DNA from 3 places in the Sphaerisporangium sp. NPDC005289 genome. Region 2 is predicted to be linked to each of the others. Evidence: riboswitches for the same ligand, from Rfam matches in the RefSeq annotation. Region 2 holds a riboswitch; each other region holds the start of a gene.
The links. A riboswitch is a leader RNA that binds a small molecule or an ion and turns the genes downstream of it on or off. The one in region 2 is predicted to bind cyclic di-AMP.
Positions count from the first base shown of each region.

Region 1: another riboswitch for cyclic di-AMP. It lies ahead of ABZT47_RS19215 (C40 family peptidase); the one in region 2 lies ahead of ABZT47_RS20925 (NlpC/P60 family protein).
Region 3: another riboswitch for cyclic di-AMP. It lies ahead of ABZT47_RS32380 (hypothetical protein); the one in region 2 lies ahead of ABZT47_RS20925 (NlpC/P60 family protein).

Region 1 is NZ_JBEXGS010000010.1:105,674-111,103, forward strand. It holds gene ABZT47_RS19205 (M48 family metallopeptidase) at 1-263, opposite strand, end outside; gene ABZT47_RS19210 (hypothetical protein) at 294-1,223, opposite strand; gene ABZT47_RS19215 (C40 family peptidase) at 1,855-2,454, opposite strand; cyclic di-AMP (ydaO/yuaA leader) riboswitch at 2,537-2,695, opposite strand; gene ABZT47_RS19220 (metalloregulator ArsR/SmtB family transcription factor) at 3,196-3,771, shown strand; gene ABZT47_RS19225 (MFS transporter) at 3,768-5,057, shown strand; gene ABZT47_RS19230 (methyltransferase domain-containing protein) at 5,302-5,430, shown strand, end outside.
Region 2 is NZ_JBEXGS010000011.1:184,139-189,568, forward strand. It holds gene ABZT47_RS20910 (L-aspartate oxidase) at 1-179, shown strand, start outside; gene ABZT47_RS20915 (type III pantothenate kinase) at 179-961, shown strand; gene ABZT47_RS20920 (LuxR C-terminal-related transcriptional regulator) at 1,552-1,716, shown strand; gene ABZT47_RS20925 (NlpC/P60 family protein) at 1,809-2,759, opposite strand; cyclic di-AMP (ydaO/yuaA leader) riboswitch at 2,891-3,086, opposite strand; gene ABZT47_RS20930 (amino-acid N-acetyltransferase) at 3,468-4,013, shown strand; gene ABZT47_RS20935 (RDD family protein) at 4,129-5,430, shown strand, end outside.
Region 3 is NZ_JBEXGS010000024.1:120,110-125,539, reverse strand. It holds gene ABZT47_RS32390 (DeoR/GlpR family DNA-binding transcription regulator) at 21-941, shown strand; gene galT (galactose-1-phosphate uridylyltransferase) at 938-2,011, shown strand; cyclic di-AMP (ydaO/yuaA leader) riboswitch at 2,143-2,281, shown strand; gene ABZT47_RS32380 (hypothetical protein) at 2,316-3,257, shown strand; gene ABZT47_RS32375 (site-2 protease family protein) at 3,413-4,720, opposite strand; gene ABZT47_RS32370 (response regulator transcription factor) at 4,967-5,430, shown strand, end outside.

The DNA.
Region 1 (5,430 bases), on a different contig from region 2:
TGCGCCGCGGTGAAGTCGCGCGCGGGATCGGGCGCCACGGCGGGCGCGGAGCCCGGCAGCGGGCGCCACGGCGTGCTCACCGCCACCACGGCGGCCAGCGCCACCCCCAGGCCCACCAGCGCGCCCCCCGCCGCCCGCACCCCGCTCACCGCTCGCTCCGAGCCGGCGCCTGGACCGTCGGGTGGGCCCGTGCGGGCGTGCGCATCCGCGCCGGCGTCGCCCGCCGGGCCGGCCACGCGGCCGGTCTCGTCACTTCGCTCCATGCTCTCCCCTGCGCCGCGCCGCCACCGTGGTCATGCGAGCTGGTCTCGGACGTACTCGCGCCAGGCGGCGGTGAATCGCTCCAGGCTCATGCGGAGCGTGCGGGACAGCGCCGCCCGCACGTCCCCGTGCCTGGACTCACGGTAGAGGCTCACCAGAGCGCGTTCGCCGAAGCGCCCCGCGACATACCGGCAGGCGAGCCAGGCCTCCTCGTACGCCTGGGCCTGCCGCGCGGAGCCGGCGGCGAACGCCTCCGGCCCGGGCAGCCGTTCGGGCGTCCGTCCGGCGCGCACCTCGTCGGCCAGTTCGGCCGCGGCCCGGCGCGCCGGGATGCCGGCGTCGAGATAGCCGACGTAGTCCGCGAACCCCTCGACCAGCCATTTGGGCGTGCTCCCGTCGAGCGCCGCCCCGGTGGCGATGTGCGTGATCTCGTGGGCGAGGACGACGTCGCGGCCGGCGGCGGTCAGGCGGGCGAACGACCGCGGCTCCACGATCACCCGGTCGGCGCCCGCCACCGCGGCCAGGCCGTTCACCTGCGCTGGGGCGGCCAGCACGGCCGCCTGCTCGGTCGTGGCGGGAACGGCGATCAGCGGACGCACCGGGCCCACGACGCGGGCGACCAGCCGGCTCGCCCGGTCGGCCCGGCGCGCCAGGTCGGCGAACGCGGCTCCGGAGGCCGCGGCGGCGGCTTCGCCTCCGGGGACGGGCCTGGTCGCGGAGGTTTTCGCAGCCTGCGGGGCCGTGGTTCCAGAAGCCGTGAGGGCTCCAGCGGCGGTGAGGGCACCGGGGGCCGCGACCACGAGGGAGAGGTCGCCGCGGAAGGTCCGCGCGCCGGACCATATCTCCGGATGCTCGCCGATCAGCGTCCGCGCCCGCCGTCCGAGATCGTCCTCGACGGCGGAGGGCCCCGTCAGCACGGTCAGCAACCCCGCCAGGACGGCCCAGAGCCACACGACGCGCATGCGGGAAATCTACTCGCTCGTCCTTCCCGGCCACATCGGCGTCCCAGAGGCGGACCCCCGTCAGCGTCCCGACGGAGGACCCGTATCGACTTCCCGGCGGCACATCGGCCTGGCGGGGCACGGACGCGCGAAGGCCCCGTCCGGTCGTGTCGCGCCTCGCCGATGGGGCGCGGCGCGGACGCGCGAAGGCCCCGTCCGCTCCGAGGGGGGAGGAGCGGACGGGGCCTTCACGACCGGCGCGAGGGGCATGTGCACCACCTGGAAAGGTCTTCGAGGAGCGGGGGCACCTCTCGGAGACGCTCTCCCGGAGGAATCCTCGCGCCGATCGGCCTCCGGAACGGCAGGCAGATCGGCCTCCGGAACCGCCGGTCGGCTTCCAGCACCGCCGGTCAGGGTCCGGAATCGCCGGTCGACATCCCGGGACGGCCCGGAAACCGGACCGGCCCGTCGTGGGAACCGGGAGCGGATCGGCACGGGCGACCGGCGCACCCGACCCAGCGGAGCCCTGGATGGGCGGGGGTGGTTCCGCGGGTCAAGCGGGGGTCCAGCGCCGACCTGGAGCGGCAGGCGGAATCCGACCTGGTCATCCGATTGCTGGATGGCAGCGCCGACGCCGCGACGGTCCCGCCGGTCAGGCGCCGGGGCGGACGGCGCCGACGAAGGACGCCTTCCGGTAGCCCGACAGCTTGTCGATGCGCACCCGCGCGCCGGTGTGCGGCGAGTGGATCATCTTGCCGTGCCCGACGTACATGCCGACGTGGCCGAGTCCGTAGAAGAACATCAGGTCACCCTGCTTGAGGTTCTTCCAGGACACCTTCTTCCGCACCGTGCGGAACTGGCTGGCGGCGATGCGGGGCAGCTTCACACCGGCCTTGCGCCAGGCGTACAGCATCAGGCCGGAGCAGTCGAAGGCCCCCGGGCCGCTGGCGCCCCAGCGGTAGGGGTCGCCGATCTGCTTCTTCGCCACCGCGACGGCCGTGTGCGCCTTGAGCTGCTGCCGGGCGGCCCTGCTCACTTTGGCCTTGCTCTTGGATGTGCGGGAGGTGCCGGATGTGCTCGCCTCGCTCACCGCGGCCGTGCCGGTGGGCTCGGAGGCCCCGGTGATGCTCGGTGTCTCGATCAGCCCGGCCGGGCCGTAGACGGACGGCTCTGAGGGTCCCTGAGCCGGTGCCGCCGTGGCGGCGTCAGCCGCCGTCGCCTGCGTCGCCACGGCTCCCACGGAGGCCGTCATGGTGAGCACCACACCGCCGAGAGAGAAGCGGGCAATGCGCGACAGACGAGGGTTCTGGGTGGTGCTGGACAGGATCGCTCCTTGATTCTTCCACTCACGCCTACCGGGTTAGCTGACGGATTCGGGCATGGAAGTAGCCCTACGACGCCAAGGCGTCGATTCACCCCCTGATCCCGCGTTCAGGATCAATTGGGTCCCCGGTTCCGTGCTCCTTGCCGCACGGATTCGGCAGGTCACCGCCCCTTTGGGGTCCTGGCTCGCGCCTTACTGGGGCGACGGCGACCGCTGGATTGTCATGCGTGGAGCCGGTCGGAAGACCGGCTCCGTTCGCGACGGCATGGCGTGCTCGCCGCGGGCCAGAAGTTACACAGAACCCCAAATCGAGGCAAAGCCGTGACCAAGTCACATAGATCAAATAGGGGGCTTCTTAATCAGGAAACCCCTGCACAACAAGCGCATCCGTTACCCGTATGTGATTCCCCTCACATATCCCGAAACGGCACCTGACGCGAGTCACACAAGTCACATCAGTCACACCCGTTCAGGGATCTTGGAGAGGGAACGGTCCACCTAGCCCCGCCCGGCGGACCGGGATGCGCACCCCCGCGTGTCACGCTCCGCACTCGAGACCCGTTACCCACGACGTCCGTTCCGCAACGATCATTCAGCAACAGTGCTTCCGCAATGAGAATTACGCAATATCCGTTGTGCAACGTCCATTGCTCATGTCAAAGTGGGCGCATGGCCGATGAAGACGTACGCACGATCACCGACTCACGGGTGCTGGCCGCCCTGTCGCATCCCACGAGGCGGCGCCTCATGGACGCGCTGAAGGTCTACGGTCCCTGCACCGCCAGCATGCTGGCCGAGCACACCGGGCAGGCCGTCGCCAACGCCAGCCACCACCTGCGCGTCCTGGCCGGCAGCGAGCTCATCGAGGAGGCCCCCGAGCTCGCCCGCGACCGGCGCGAGCGCTGGTGGCGGCTGTCCTCGGCCGAGCTGCGCTGGAGCGAGTCCGACTTCGGCGGCGACCCCGCGACCGCCGCCATCGCCAGCGCGGCGGCGTCCCTCAACCTCGAACACCACGTCAGCATGGTCCGCGCCTGGTACGCCGCGAGCGAGGACGAGCGGGCGGCCTGGCAGGACGCCCCCTTCTCCACCGACAAGTGGCTGCGGCTCACCCCCGACGAGCTGCACGAGTTCGAGGCGCAGTTCCTGGAGCTCCTCAACCGGTGGGCCACCCGGGAGATCCCCGACGACGGGCGGCCCCGCGAGCCGGTGTTCGTGTTCGCCTTCGGCGTCCCGGGCCGGCCGTGAACGGCCTCACCGCGGCGGCCGCGCCCGCCGCGTCTCGATCCCGGGGCCGCTGGGGGCTGCTGCGCGACCGCGACTTCCGGCTGCTGTGGGTCGGCGAGACCACCAGCGGCTTCGGCAGCTCTCTCACCTCGGTTGCCCTGCCTCTGGTCGCGATCACCGCGCTCCACGCGACCACACTGGAGGTCGCTCTGCTCACCGCCGCGGCGTGGGTGCCGTGGGTGATCATCGGCCTGCCCGCCGGAGCCTGGGTCGACCGCCTGCCTCGCAGGCCCGTGATGCTGATCTGCGACGCCGTGTCGTTCCTGCTGTTCCTCAGCATCCCGGTGGCCGCGTGGCAAGGCGTGCTGACCGTCGGCCATCTGCTGGCCGTCGCGCTGCTCACGGGCACCGCCAAGGTGTTCTTCCAGACCTCCTACCAGGTGTACCTCCCCTCGATCGTCGTCCCCGCCGACCTGCCCGAGGGCAACGCCAAGCTCCAGGGCGGCGAGTCGGCCGTCGAAGTGGTGGGCCCGGGAGCCGCCGGTCTGGTCGCCCAGGTGTTCGGCGCGGTCACCGCGCTGCTCGCCGACGCGGCGAGCTTCGTGGTCTCGGCGCTGTGCCTGCTCGGCATCAGGGCCCGCGAGGCCCCGGTGTCGCGCGAGCGGCGGGCCACGACGCTTCGACGCGAGATCGGCGAGGGCCTGCGCTTCGTCGCCCGCGACCCCTACCTGCGGGTGCTCACGGTGTTCGGGGCGGCCAGCAACCTCGGGCTCATGGGATACCAGGCCATCCTGGTCGTCTTCCTGGTGCGCGACGTCGGCGTCGGCCCCGGCGCGGTCGGCGGGCTGATGGCGGTCATGAGCGTCGGCGGCCTGGCGGGTGCCGCGAGCGCCACCTGGGTGTCCAGGCGGCTCGGCAGCGCCCGCGCCATGATCGTGTTCGAGGCGCTCGGCGCGCCGTTCGGCCTGCTCATTCCGCTGGCCCACCGGGGCCCGTGGCTGGCGGTCGCGGTGGCCGGCGGGTTCGTCCTGGTCACGGGCGTGGTGGCGGGCAACATCATCAAGGCGGGCTTCCGCCAGACCTACGTCCCCCGGCACCTGCTCGGCCGGGTCTCCGTGAGCATGCAGTTCGTCAACTACGGCACCATCCCGCTCGGCGCCCTCCTCGGCGGGGCGCTCGGCGGCGCCATCGGCACCCGTCCGTCGATGTGGGTCGTCACGGCCGGGCTCGCCCTGACCGGCCTGATCCTCCTCACCGGCCCCCTCAGGCACCGCCGCGACCTCCCCGCCTCCCCCGACCACCCCTGACCCACGACCCCACCCACCACCAGACCAGGCCGCACACCGAGCCGGACCCGTTCAAGCGTGCCTATCCCGGCGCCGGGTCGGCGGGGACGAGGAACGGCCGATCCGGCGCCGTGTGCGGCGGGCGACCCGGTGGACCCTCGACTCACAGCCCCGGCCGTTCGCCAGGCCACCGGCGGGCGGGCGTCCTTGCCATATCGGCAAGAGGGTGTGCTCATTCGCGCTGCGAGCGCCTAGCCTGCCGGCCATGATGTCGCACTCACAGCACCATGATCACCTTGACCATGAAGATCAACGTGACCGCCATGACCACGATGGCGAGGGCCACGCGCACCATGACGAGGCCGGCCTGGCGGACCTGCTCGACCTGGACGCG
Region 2 (5,430 bases):
AGGAGCTGACCCGCGCCGTGGCCCTGGTGGGCGGCAGGGCCCGGCTGGAGTCCAGCGGCGGACTCCGCCTGGAATCGGCTCGTGAGGTGGCCGAAACCGGTGTTGACTACCTTGCTGTGGGGTCGCTGACCCATTCGGCGCCCGCACTTGACATCGCTTTGGACCTTCGGGGGGCTTGATGCTGCTCACGATCGACGTCGGCAACACTCACACGGTGCTCGGCCTCTTCGAGGGCGAGGAGGTCATCGAGCACTGGCGCCTGGCCACCGACGCCAGGCGCACCGCCGACGAGATCGCGGTCGTCCTGCAGGGGCTGCTCGGTCAGAGCCCCCTGCTCAAGGACGCCGACATCGGCGGCATCGCCATCTGCTCGACGGTCCCCTCCGTGCTGAACGAGATGCGCGAGATGTGCCGGCGCTACTACGGCGACGTGACCGCCGTCATCGTGGAGCCGGGCGTGCGCACCGGGGTGCCGGTGCGCATGGACAACCCCAAGGAGGTCGGCAGCGACCGCATCGTCAACGCGCTCGCCGCCGTCACGCTGTACGGGGGGCCGTGCATCATCGTCGACTTCGGCACCGCCACCTCCTTCGACGCGGTGTCGGCCAAGGGCGAGTACGTCGGCGCGGTCACCGCCCCCGGCATCGAGATCTCGGTGGACGCCCTGGCCGCCGCGGGGGCCCAGCTCCACAAGGTCGAGCTGGTGCGCCCACGCTCGGTCATCGCCAAGAACACCGTCGAAGCCCTGCAGGCGGGCATCATCTACGGTTTCGCCGGCCAGGTGGACGGCATCGTCGAGCGCATGGCGCCCGAGCTCGCGTCCGACCCCGACGACGTGACCGTCGTGGCCACCGGGTCGATGGCCGCGCTGGTGGTGAACGAGGCCCGTTCGATCGACGTCCACGAGCCCTGGCTGACGCTCATCGGGCTGCGCCTGATCTACAACCGCAACACCGCCTGAGCGCGCCCCGCGATCAAGCGGCGGGGGAGATCCATATCGGAGACGTGGAGGGGGCGCGCGCGTCGAATACGGCGCGGCGCGGTGATCGGCCACGGCAAATCGTGGGTGGCCGGAGTGTTACGCCCACGGGCGTGCCCGGCGGAAGAAAGTCAGAAAGCGTACTGGTTTCGCGGGTCGAATTCGGCGTATAGCGTGTCGACCGTATATCTCCGAGCCGGGGCGCCCGCGAGGCGTCCCGCATGGAACCGGGCCTCCACCAGCGCCGCGGTGGTCTTCCATGGCGGATCATGCGGCCCACGGCCATGATCATCGCCGATGTCCCCCCGGACCGGGAGGTGCGGGGACATGTCACGAGTAGTTCACATATGCACTGGTATGTCAATCACAAACGTCATGGGTATCGAGGTCAGTGCTTGACGACCTTTCAACGCGGCGTTTAACGTTCCTGACGGGGCGGGCCGAAGCATTCAGTATGTTGCCGAGTTCGTCGTGGGGGAGGACACCCGATGGCGTATCCGGATCTGGTTTCCCGAGGGAATGACATTCCTTCGGGATCAGACGGTGTGGGACTGAGCGACGATGATCTTCTCTTGCTCGCCGAACTGGCCAAGGGCGTGACCGTCGACAGAGTGGGACGCAGGCTCGACGTGAGCGGCCGCACCGTACGACGCCGCCTGCGCGGCATCTGCGACCGCATAGGCGTCGCCACGGCCATCGAGGCCGTGGCCTGGGCGGCGCGGCGCCGCCTCATCTGAGGTCGCACCGTCCGAGGCAGGGGTACCTCGTCCCGGCGCGAGGCGGCGTCACCGTACCGGCGGCCGCCTCGTCCGGCGTGCGCGCCGTGGCGCTAGTCGGCGATGCGCACGCCGCCGGCGAACGGGCGGTTGCCGAGCGGGACCACCCGCACGACATCACCGGTGCGCGGTGCGTGCACCATCATGCCGCCGCCGATGTAGATGCCGACGTGGTGCAGGTCGCTGTAGAAGAAGACCAGGTCGCCGGGGCGCAGGTCCTCGCGGGAGATGTGGGTCCCCGCGGTCCACTGGTCGCCGGTGTAGTGCGGCAGGCTGATGCCGACCTTCTGGTAGGCCCACAGGACCAGACCGGAGCAGTCGAAGGTGCTCGGCCCCGCGGCGCCCCAGACGTACGGCTTGAGCTGCTGCGTCAGCGCCCACCTGGCGGCCTGGGCGGCCTTGCCCTCGCCCGGGATCGGGATCTCGATCCTGGTGGCCCGGCCGTACCCGCCGGCCTGCGACAGCGCGCGCTTGAACAGGCTGCCCTCGGTCTTGGCGACCAGGCCGCGGATCTTGTCACGCTGGGAGGACAGGTCGGAGACGAGCTTCTTGACCTCGGCCTCGCGGGCCTTGGCGCCGGCCTTGGCGCGCTCGGCGGTCGCCATCGCCTTGCCGATCTGGGCGACCTCCTCGCCCTGCTGCAGCTGCAGGGCGTAGGTCGTGGCCACGCGGTCGAGGTAGGCGTCGGGGTCGCCGGACATGGCGAGGGTCAGCGGCGAGCCGAGACCGCCGGTCATGTAGGCGTCCTGGGCGTACATGCCGGCTCTGGCGCGCTTGGCCTCCAGGTCGGCCTCGCTCTTGGAGAGGGTCTTCTTGGCGAGTTCGGCCGAACGCTGCGCCTGCTTGAGGCGCTCCTTCTGGCCGTTGTACTGCTCGGTGAGCGACTCGATCTGGTTGTAGAGGTGCTCGACCTGGTTCTTCAGGTCGTTGAGGCTGGGCTTGGGCTCGGCCGTCGCGGACACCAGAGGCGAGCCGAAGGTCACGGCCATCAGCGCGGCGGTCACCAGCGCGATGCGGCGGGGAAGGCGCGAGGACGCACCGGAGGCGCTCCCGAAGCGGGAATGGGCACCGCGTTCTCGCCCGCGGGCGTGCCTGCCCGCGCTCTTTCCAGGCGTGCGCCTAGGCTGCACCAAAAAGCTCCTCTCCTCGGACGCCTACCGGGTTAGCTGACGGGTTCGGGCCGGAGCAGCCCTACCGAGCACGTGACCATGGAGGATCGCGATGCCTCCCTCTCGGATTCACCCCAGGGGTGGCGGGTCGCCGGGGGACCTCCCCCGGACCCACCTTTGGGTCCCCGGTTTCCCGCCGTTCGGATGGGGCGGGAATTAGGCGGTGCGGTCGCCGCGGAACGACGACCGACATTGACGCTGGACATTAGTCCAGTTCAGGTTCCTGCTCAACCAGAACTGCGAATTCTGTTGAGGTTCCACAACCGGCGCGTCACGGAAAGATCACGCCGGTGGAAGTCCCGCACCCGTTCCGAGCTGCGGTTACCCGGCCCGCGGGCAGGGGCTCGAAGAAAAGCCGCAGGTCAAAGAGCATCTCGCGCGCCACGCTCCCAGACCTTCCCGCGGCGCGCACCGACCGCGTGCGCCGGATCACGCTCCGTGATGGCGACGCGAATTGGCAGGTATTTCGGACAGTCCGTTATCGGGGGGCCTCGGCACGGCGTCGAACGCCGCCCCGCCGGTGGGCGGATACGCTGACGCGTCATGAGGCAGGCCGCGCAGCGCCCGTCCGCCGAGGGCGCGCCCGCCGTCCGGCGGGCCCGCACCTCCGACGTGCGGACGATCAGGAAATTGGTCGACACCTACTCCGGCGACGGGCCGCGCCTGCTGCGCAAGGCGACCGTGACCCTGTACGAGGACGTCCAGGAGTTCTGGGTGGCCGAGCGAGACGGCATGGTCGTGGGCTGCGGCGCGCTCCACGTGCTCTGGGAGGACCTGGCGGAGATCCGCACGGTCGCCGTCGACGCCGGCTGCCGCGGCATGGGCATCGGCCACATGATCGTCGCGGCGCTCATCGACGCCGCCCGCCGGCTGGAGGTCCAGCGGGTCTTCTGCCTGACCTTCGAGGTCGAGTTCTTCGGCAGGCACGGTTTCGTCCCCATCCAGGGCACGCCCGTCTCCCCCGAGGTCTACGCCGAACTCCTGGACTCCTACGACGAGGGCGTCGCCGAGTTCCTCGACCTGGAGCACGTCAAGCCGAACACCCTGGGCAACACGCGGATGTTGCTGCATGTGAATCCGCGATCCTGACCTTCGGAGTGACGGAATGGAAAGGTGACTGTTGATCCCGCTGTCGCTACCTTGGCAACACCACGGCACGTGCGCCTGACAGAGGCCACGTGCGAAGCCGAAGTGAGGTGACACGGTGAGCACCGGACAGCCGCCGTACCCACGCGACGAGCCGGACGAGGGTCATTCGTCAACCGGCTCTCCGCAATATGGGCAGCAGAACCCCCCGGGCATCGATCCGGAGGTGACCGTCGTCCACCGTCCCCAGCCGGCCTCGGAGCACTCCGCCTACCCCCAGCAGGGCTATGGCCAGCAGGGAGCCTACGGCCAGCAGGCAGGGACGGGAGCCTACGGCCAGCCGGGCGCCTACGGCCAGCAGGGTGGAACCGGAGCCTACGGCCAGCCTTCCCACCCCCAGCAGGGGCAGGGCTACGGGCAGCAGCAGTACGGCCAGCAGGCCCAGCAGGGCCAGCAGCAGTACGGGCAGCAGCCCCAGCAGTACGGTCAGCAGGCGTACGGTCAGGAGGCCCAGCAGGGCTACGGCCAGCAGGGCCAGTCGTCGTCCTATGGCCAGCCGCAGTACGGCCAGCAGACCGGCGGCTACGCCCAGCCGCAGGGCTACGGGCAGCAGCAGTACGGCCAGCAGGCCCAGCAGGCCCAGCAGGGCCAGCAGCAGTACGGCCAGCCGGAGGCCCAGCAGGGCTACGGCCAGCAGGGCCAGTACGGCCAGCAGGACGCGCAGCAGGCGTACGGCCAGCAGGCCCAGTACGGCCAGCAGCAGTACGGGCAGCAGCCGTACGGCCAGCCGCAGTATGGGCAGCAGGCCGGCCACGACCAGCAGGGCTACGGGCAGCAGCACGCCCAGCAGGCGCCGCCGTACGGGGCGGCCTACGGCCAGCAGGGCTACGGCCAGCAGTACGGCCAGCAGGGCTACGGCCCGGCCGGCTACCAGCAGGGCTACCCGGCCACCGGCACGCAGCCTCCGGGCGCCCCCGCCCCGCTGGCCGAGTGGTGGCAGCGCCTGGTGGCCCGCATCATCGACATCGTCATCATCGTGATCCCGTACGTGATCCTCAACGCCGTGCTGGCGGCGCTCATCGTCACCGCGCCGAGCTTCGACCCCGCGACGGGCGCGATCAGCCCGGGCGGCGGCGTGTTCCTGGCCAGCCTGCTGACGGCGATCCTGGCCGGGCTGGTCTGGGTCGGCTACGAGTTCCTGATGACCAAGCAGCGTGGCCAGACGGTCGGCAAGATCGTCATGGGCATCAAGATCGTCCCAGTGGGCGGCGGCGTCGAGGGCGGGCTCGCCTCGGACGTCGCGATCAAGCGCGCCGGCGTCCTGTGGGGCTTCGAGTTCCTCGCGTGGGTCCCGGTCGTGGGCCTGGTCACGTGGGTGTTCTACCTGGTGAACGTCCTGTGGCAGTTCTGGGACAAGCCG
Region 3 (5,430 bases), on a different contig from region 2:
CTTGGTGGAGAGGTGAGGCGATGCTGGCTCAGCAACGGCAGCAGGCGATCCTCGAGCGCGTCCGCAGGAGCGGCGCGGTACGGGTCGCCGACCTGGTGCGCGAGCTCGGGGTGTCGGACATGACGATCCGCCGCGACCTTGAGGCGCTGGCCGAGCGCGGGCTGGTCGACAAGGTGCACGGCGGCGCCACCGCCACCGGCGCGGGGTCCACCGAGGAGCCGGGCTTCGCGGCCAAGTCGGTGCGCCAGCAGGCCGAGAAGGAGGCGATCGCCCGCCGCGCCGCCGAGCTGGTGCGCCCGGGCAGCGCGGTCGCGCTGTCGGCCGGCACGACCACCTGGACCCTGGCCCATCACCTGGCCGACGTCCCCCACCTCACGGTCATCACCAACTCCGTCCAGGTCGCCGACGTCTTCCACCGGGCCGGGCGCGCCGACCAGACCGTCGTGCTCACCGGAGGGGTGCGCACGCCGTCGGACGCGCTGGTGGGGCCGGTCGCCGTGGCGGCCATCCGCGCGCTCAACGTCGACACGCTGATGCTCGGCGTGCACGGCATGAACCCCAGGGCGGGCTTCACCACCCCCAACATCCTTGAGGCCGAGACCGACCGCGAACTGGTCGCGGCGGCGCAGCGGCTGGTCGTGCTGGCCGACCACACCAAGTGGGGCACCGTCGGCATCAGCACGATCGCCAAGCTGGACGAGGCGCACGTCGTGATCAGCGACACCGGCCTGCCGGAGGAGGCCAGATCGGCGCTGTCCGAGCAGGCCGGCACGCTGCTGCTGGCCGACCCTGCGGGGACGGCGCCATCGACCGAGCCGGCGCGCGACGCCGGCGGGTCCGGACGCGCGAACCGCGCTCCGGGAACAGAACGGGCGGCCCGGGCCGCCGACACGACAGGACAGGCGGCTCAGCCGGCCGCCGGACAGGAGGTGGCCCGGTGAAGCGGACCGTCACCCAGCTCGCCGATGGGCGAGAGCTCATCTACTTCGACCACGACGAGAGCGCCGACCGCGGCGCCGCCGACACCCGCGAGCTGCCCCCGCGCCCCGCGGCCTCGGAGCTGCGGTACGACCCGGTGATGGACGAGTGGATCGCCATCGCCGGGCACCGCCAGGGCCGCACGTTCCTGCCCCCCACCGACGAATGCCCCCTGTGCCCCTCCCGGCCGGGCCACGCGACCGAGATCCCCGCCGCCGACTACGACGTCGCGGTGTTCGAGAACCGTTTCCCGTCCTTCAGCTTCAACCTGGGCCACTACGAGGACGTGGGCGGCCTGAGCGAGGTGCGGCCCGGCGTCGGCCGGTGCGAGGTGGTGTGCTTCACCTCCCGGCACGACTCCTCCTTCTCCCGGCTGTCTCCCGAGCAGGTCGATCTGGTGCTGGTGGCGCTCGCCGACCGCACCGACCACCTCTCGCGGCTGGACGGCGTGGAGCAGGTGTTCCCGTTCGAGAACCGCGGCGCCGAGATCGGCATCACGCTGGCGCACCCGCACGGCCAGATCTACGCCTATCCGTACGTGACGCCTCGCACGCGGCAGATGCTGGCCTCGGCGGCCCGCTACCGCGAGCGCACGGGCGGCGACCTGTTCGCGGACGTGCTGGCCGCCGAGCGCAAGGCCGAGACGCGCGTGGTCGCCTCCAACGAGCACTGGACGGCGTTCGTCCCCGCGGCGGCGCGGTGGCCGTTCGAGGTGCACGTCTACCTCAACCGCAGGGCGGCCGACCTTCGCGAGCTGGACGCCGAGGAGCGCGCGGCCTTCGGCCCGCTCTACACCGACGTGCTGCGGCGGCTGGACGGGCTGTTCGGGGTCACCATGCCCTACGTCGCGGCCTGGCACCAGGCGCCCGTGCGCACCGGGCGCGACCTCGCCTACCTGCACCTGCAGCTGTTCAGCATCCGGCGGGCGGCGCAGAAGCTGAAGTACCTGGCCGGGTCGGAGTCGGCGATGGGCGCGTTCGTCAACGACGTGCTGCCCGAGGAGGCCGCCCGGATGCTGCGCGAGCAGCCGTGACCGCGCCCGCCCTGGACGGCCCGCCGCGGGCGCGGCGGCGGTGACCACGCGCACGCCACGTCGGGGGACGTCACCTCCGGGGTCGCCATAAATACGGATCTACCACTACCATCCATCAGACACCGGCCGTAACGGCCGGTCCGCCTAATCCCAGGTGCCCCGCCTGGGAGCCGGGGACCCATCGGTTCCTCTGGGGTGAATCCACGCGTGTGGTAGGGCGTCTCCGGCCCGAACCCGTCAGCTAACCCGGTCGGCAGATGGAGAGGAGCGGGCTCTGCCCCTGTCTTCCGGCCGCCACGGTTCCGTGGCCGCCTGCGCTCTGATGGTGGCCGCCCTGGTGCTCGGCCCGTCCACGGCCGGCGCCGCCGCCCCCAAACCCACCGAGAAACAGCTCAAGGCACAGCTCGCCGCCCTCGGCAAGCAGGTCGACAAGCTGATCGCCCAGTACAACGCCAAGCGCGTCGCGGTCGCCAAGGCCAAGGACGCGGAGAAGAAGGCCCGTGAGCGGCTGAAGGCCGCGGAGACCGAGCTCACCGCCTCCGAGGGCCAGGTGGGCGACATCGCCCAGCTCAGCTACCAGGCGGGCAGCGGCCTCGGCATGATGCGCGAGCTCATGTCGCCCGGTTTCGGCGGCGCCGCGATGCTGCAACAGCTCCAGGCCGAGCAGTCCGCCGAGATCGGCCGATATGCCACGGCCCGTGACGCCCGCAAGAAGGCGGCCGACGACGCGGCCGCGCTGACCGACGGCCTGCGCGACGACGTCGTCGAGGTGACCGCCCAGCGCAGGGACGCCGAGAAGCTGATCGGCCAGATCAAGGACAAGCTGGACCGGCTGGTGCCCACCGCCCCGGGCAAGCAGGCCAACGGCAGCTGGGCGCCCGAGCTGCCGGCCGGGAGCGAGAACATCACCCCGCGGATGCGGCTGATGCGCGCCGAGGTCAAGGACCACTTCCCGCTGCGGTTCCCCGTCGGCTGCTACCGCCCCGAGAACAGTGGCGAGCACCCGCTGGGCCGGGCATGCGACTTCATGCTCAGCTCCGGCGGGGCGATGCCCTCGCCCGCCGGCGTCGCGATGGGCGAGCAGATCGCCGCCTGGGCCATCAAGAACGGCGGCAAGCTCGGCGTGAAGTACGTGATCTACCGGCAGCGGATCTACAACCTGGGCTTTCCCGGCTGGCGGTCGATGGCCAACCGCGGCGGGATCACCGCCAACCACTTCGACCACGTGCACATCTCGATGTACTAGCCGTCCGGCCGTCTTGCCGCCGGTGAAAGTTCCATCCGGACACTCGCCCGGAGGATGTATTACGGTGACCCGCCGCCCGGTGACCGGGCGGCGGGCGTGGCACCGCGACGTGCCTGCGGGGCGCCTGCCGCGCGGCCCGGCGCCGGTGGGGCCGATCAGCCCGGCAGGCGGATGGGGTTGACGATGTCGGCGTAGATGAGCAGGCTGCTCATGGCGATCAGGAAGATCGCGACCGTGTACGTCAGCGGCAGCGCCTTGGCGATGTCCACGTGCCCCGGCATCGGGCGGCGGCGCACCCGGGCGTAACCGCGCTTGATGCCCTCCCACAGGCCGCCGGCGATCTGGCCGCCGTCCAGCGGCATCAGCGGGATCAGGTTGAACATGCCGATCGCGAGGTTGAACCCGGCCAGGAGCTGGATGAAACCGGCGATCTTGTTCTCCAGCGGGATGGCCGCCGCGGCGATCGCGCCGCCCAGGCGCCCGGCGCCGACGACGCTCTGCGGGCTGTTGAGGTCACGCTCGGCGCCGCCGAAGGCCGCCTGCCAGACCCCGACGAGCCTCTGCGGCAGTTGCAGCAGTGCCGAGCCGGTGCGCCTGACCAGGTCGGCCATGGCGCCGACGACGTACCCGAGCCCTTGCTTCTCCACGACGAGGGTGGGGCTGACGCCGAGGAAGCCGACGTTCTTGTCCAGCTTCTCCGGGTCGTCGAGGGAGGGGCGATCTTGCGCGATGAGCGTGGCGTTCAGCGTCATCGGCTTGCCGTCGCGCTCGATGCCGATGGCGACCGGGCCTGCGCCATGGGTGCGGATCAGCGTACTGGCGTCGTCCCAGGAGTTCACCGGCCTGCCGCCGAACGAGACGATCTTGTCCTTGGCCCTGAGCCCGGCGAGCGCCGCGGGCGTGGACCGGTGGGCCGGGGTGCACTGCTGGCCCTTCTCCTGCTCGGCCACGGTGACGACGCACTTTGAGACCTCGGCGACCACGGGCTTGGGCACCGAGATGCCGAAGCCCATCAGCACGATGGCGAACAGCACGAAGGCCAGCACGAAGTTCATCGCGGGACCGCCGATGAAGATGATGACCTTCTGCCACCAGGGCTTGCGGTACAGGACGCGGTCGGCGTCGCCGGGCTTGACCTCCTCCAGCGCCGCCTGCCTGGCGCTCTCGATGAGCGCCTGCCACGGCCCGGTGGAGATGTTGCGAAGCTTGTTCGGATCATCGTTGGGCCGGGGAGGAAGTGCCCCGATCATGCGGATGTAGCCGCCCATCGGAATCCACTTCAGGCCGTATTCGGTATCGCCGCGGCGGCGCGACCACATCGTGGGCCCGAAACCGACCATGTACTGCGTGACCTTGACGCCGAAGAACTTCGCGGGCACCAGATGGCCCAACTCGTGCAGGGCAATGGACACGGCCAACCCGACGAAGAAGATGAGAAACCCGGCCACTGCGAGCCAGCTCATAGGTGCTACCCCCACGTCGGAGAAGATGCCTTCTGTTTGGATTGCCCGTTCCGAGCGTAACCGAACGCGCGAGGGCTTCGGCCGCCGCCGGAAAACAACACTCAACGACCAAGCGTAGGAGTGACTTGCGCGCGGTGGAGCGAATCGGGAGACTGCATTGACGGTACGCAATCATGTAGACACCGTGGGATATGAGTCGGCGTAGCATAATTTGCCGGTTCTGTTCCCAAGGACCAAGGGAGCACCTTGATACGCATCCTGGTTGCCGAACACCTACCTCTCGTCCGCCGGGGCCTCGTCGCCTCGCTGAACGGCGAGAAGGATCTCATGGTGATCGCCGACGTCGCCTCCGGCGAATACATCGTGCCGGCAGCCATGGAACTCACCCCGGACGTGGCGGTGGTCGACGTCGACCTCCCCGACGTCGACGGGCTCACCGCCGCCGCGCGCCTGCACCAGAAGGCGCCGCGCTGCAAGGTGCTGCTGCTGTCGGCGCGGCCGAACCCCGGGCAGGTGCGCCGGGCCTTCGCCGCCCACGCGCTCGGCTTCCTGAGCACGAACGTGGCGCCCGAGCATCTGGCCGACGGCATCCGCCGCGTCGCCTCCGGGCGCAAGGCCGTCGACTCCGACCTCGCCATCGCGGCGCTCACCTCGGCCGACAACCCTCTCACCCCCCGCGAGCAGGACGTCCTGCGCATCGCCGCCCAGGG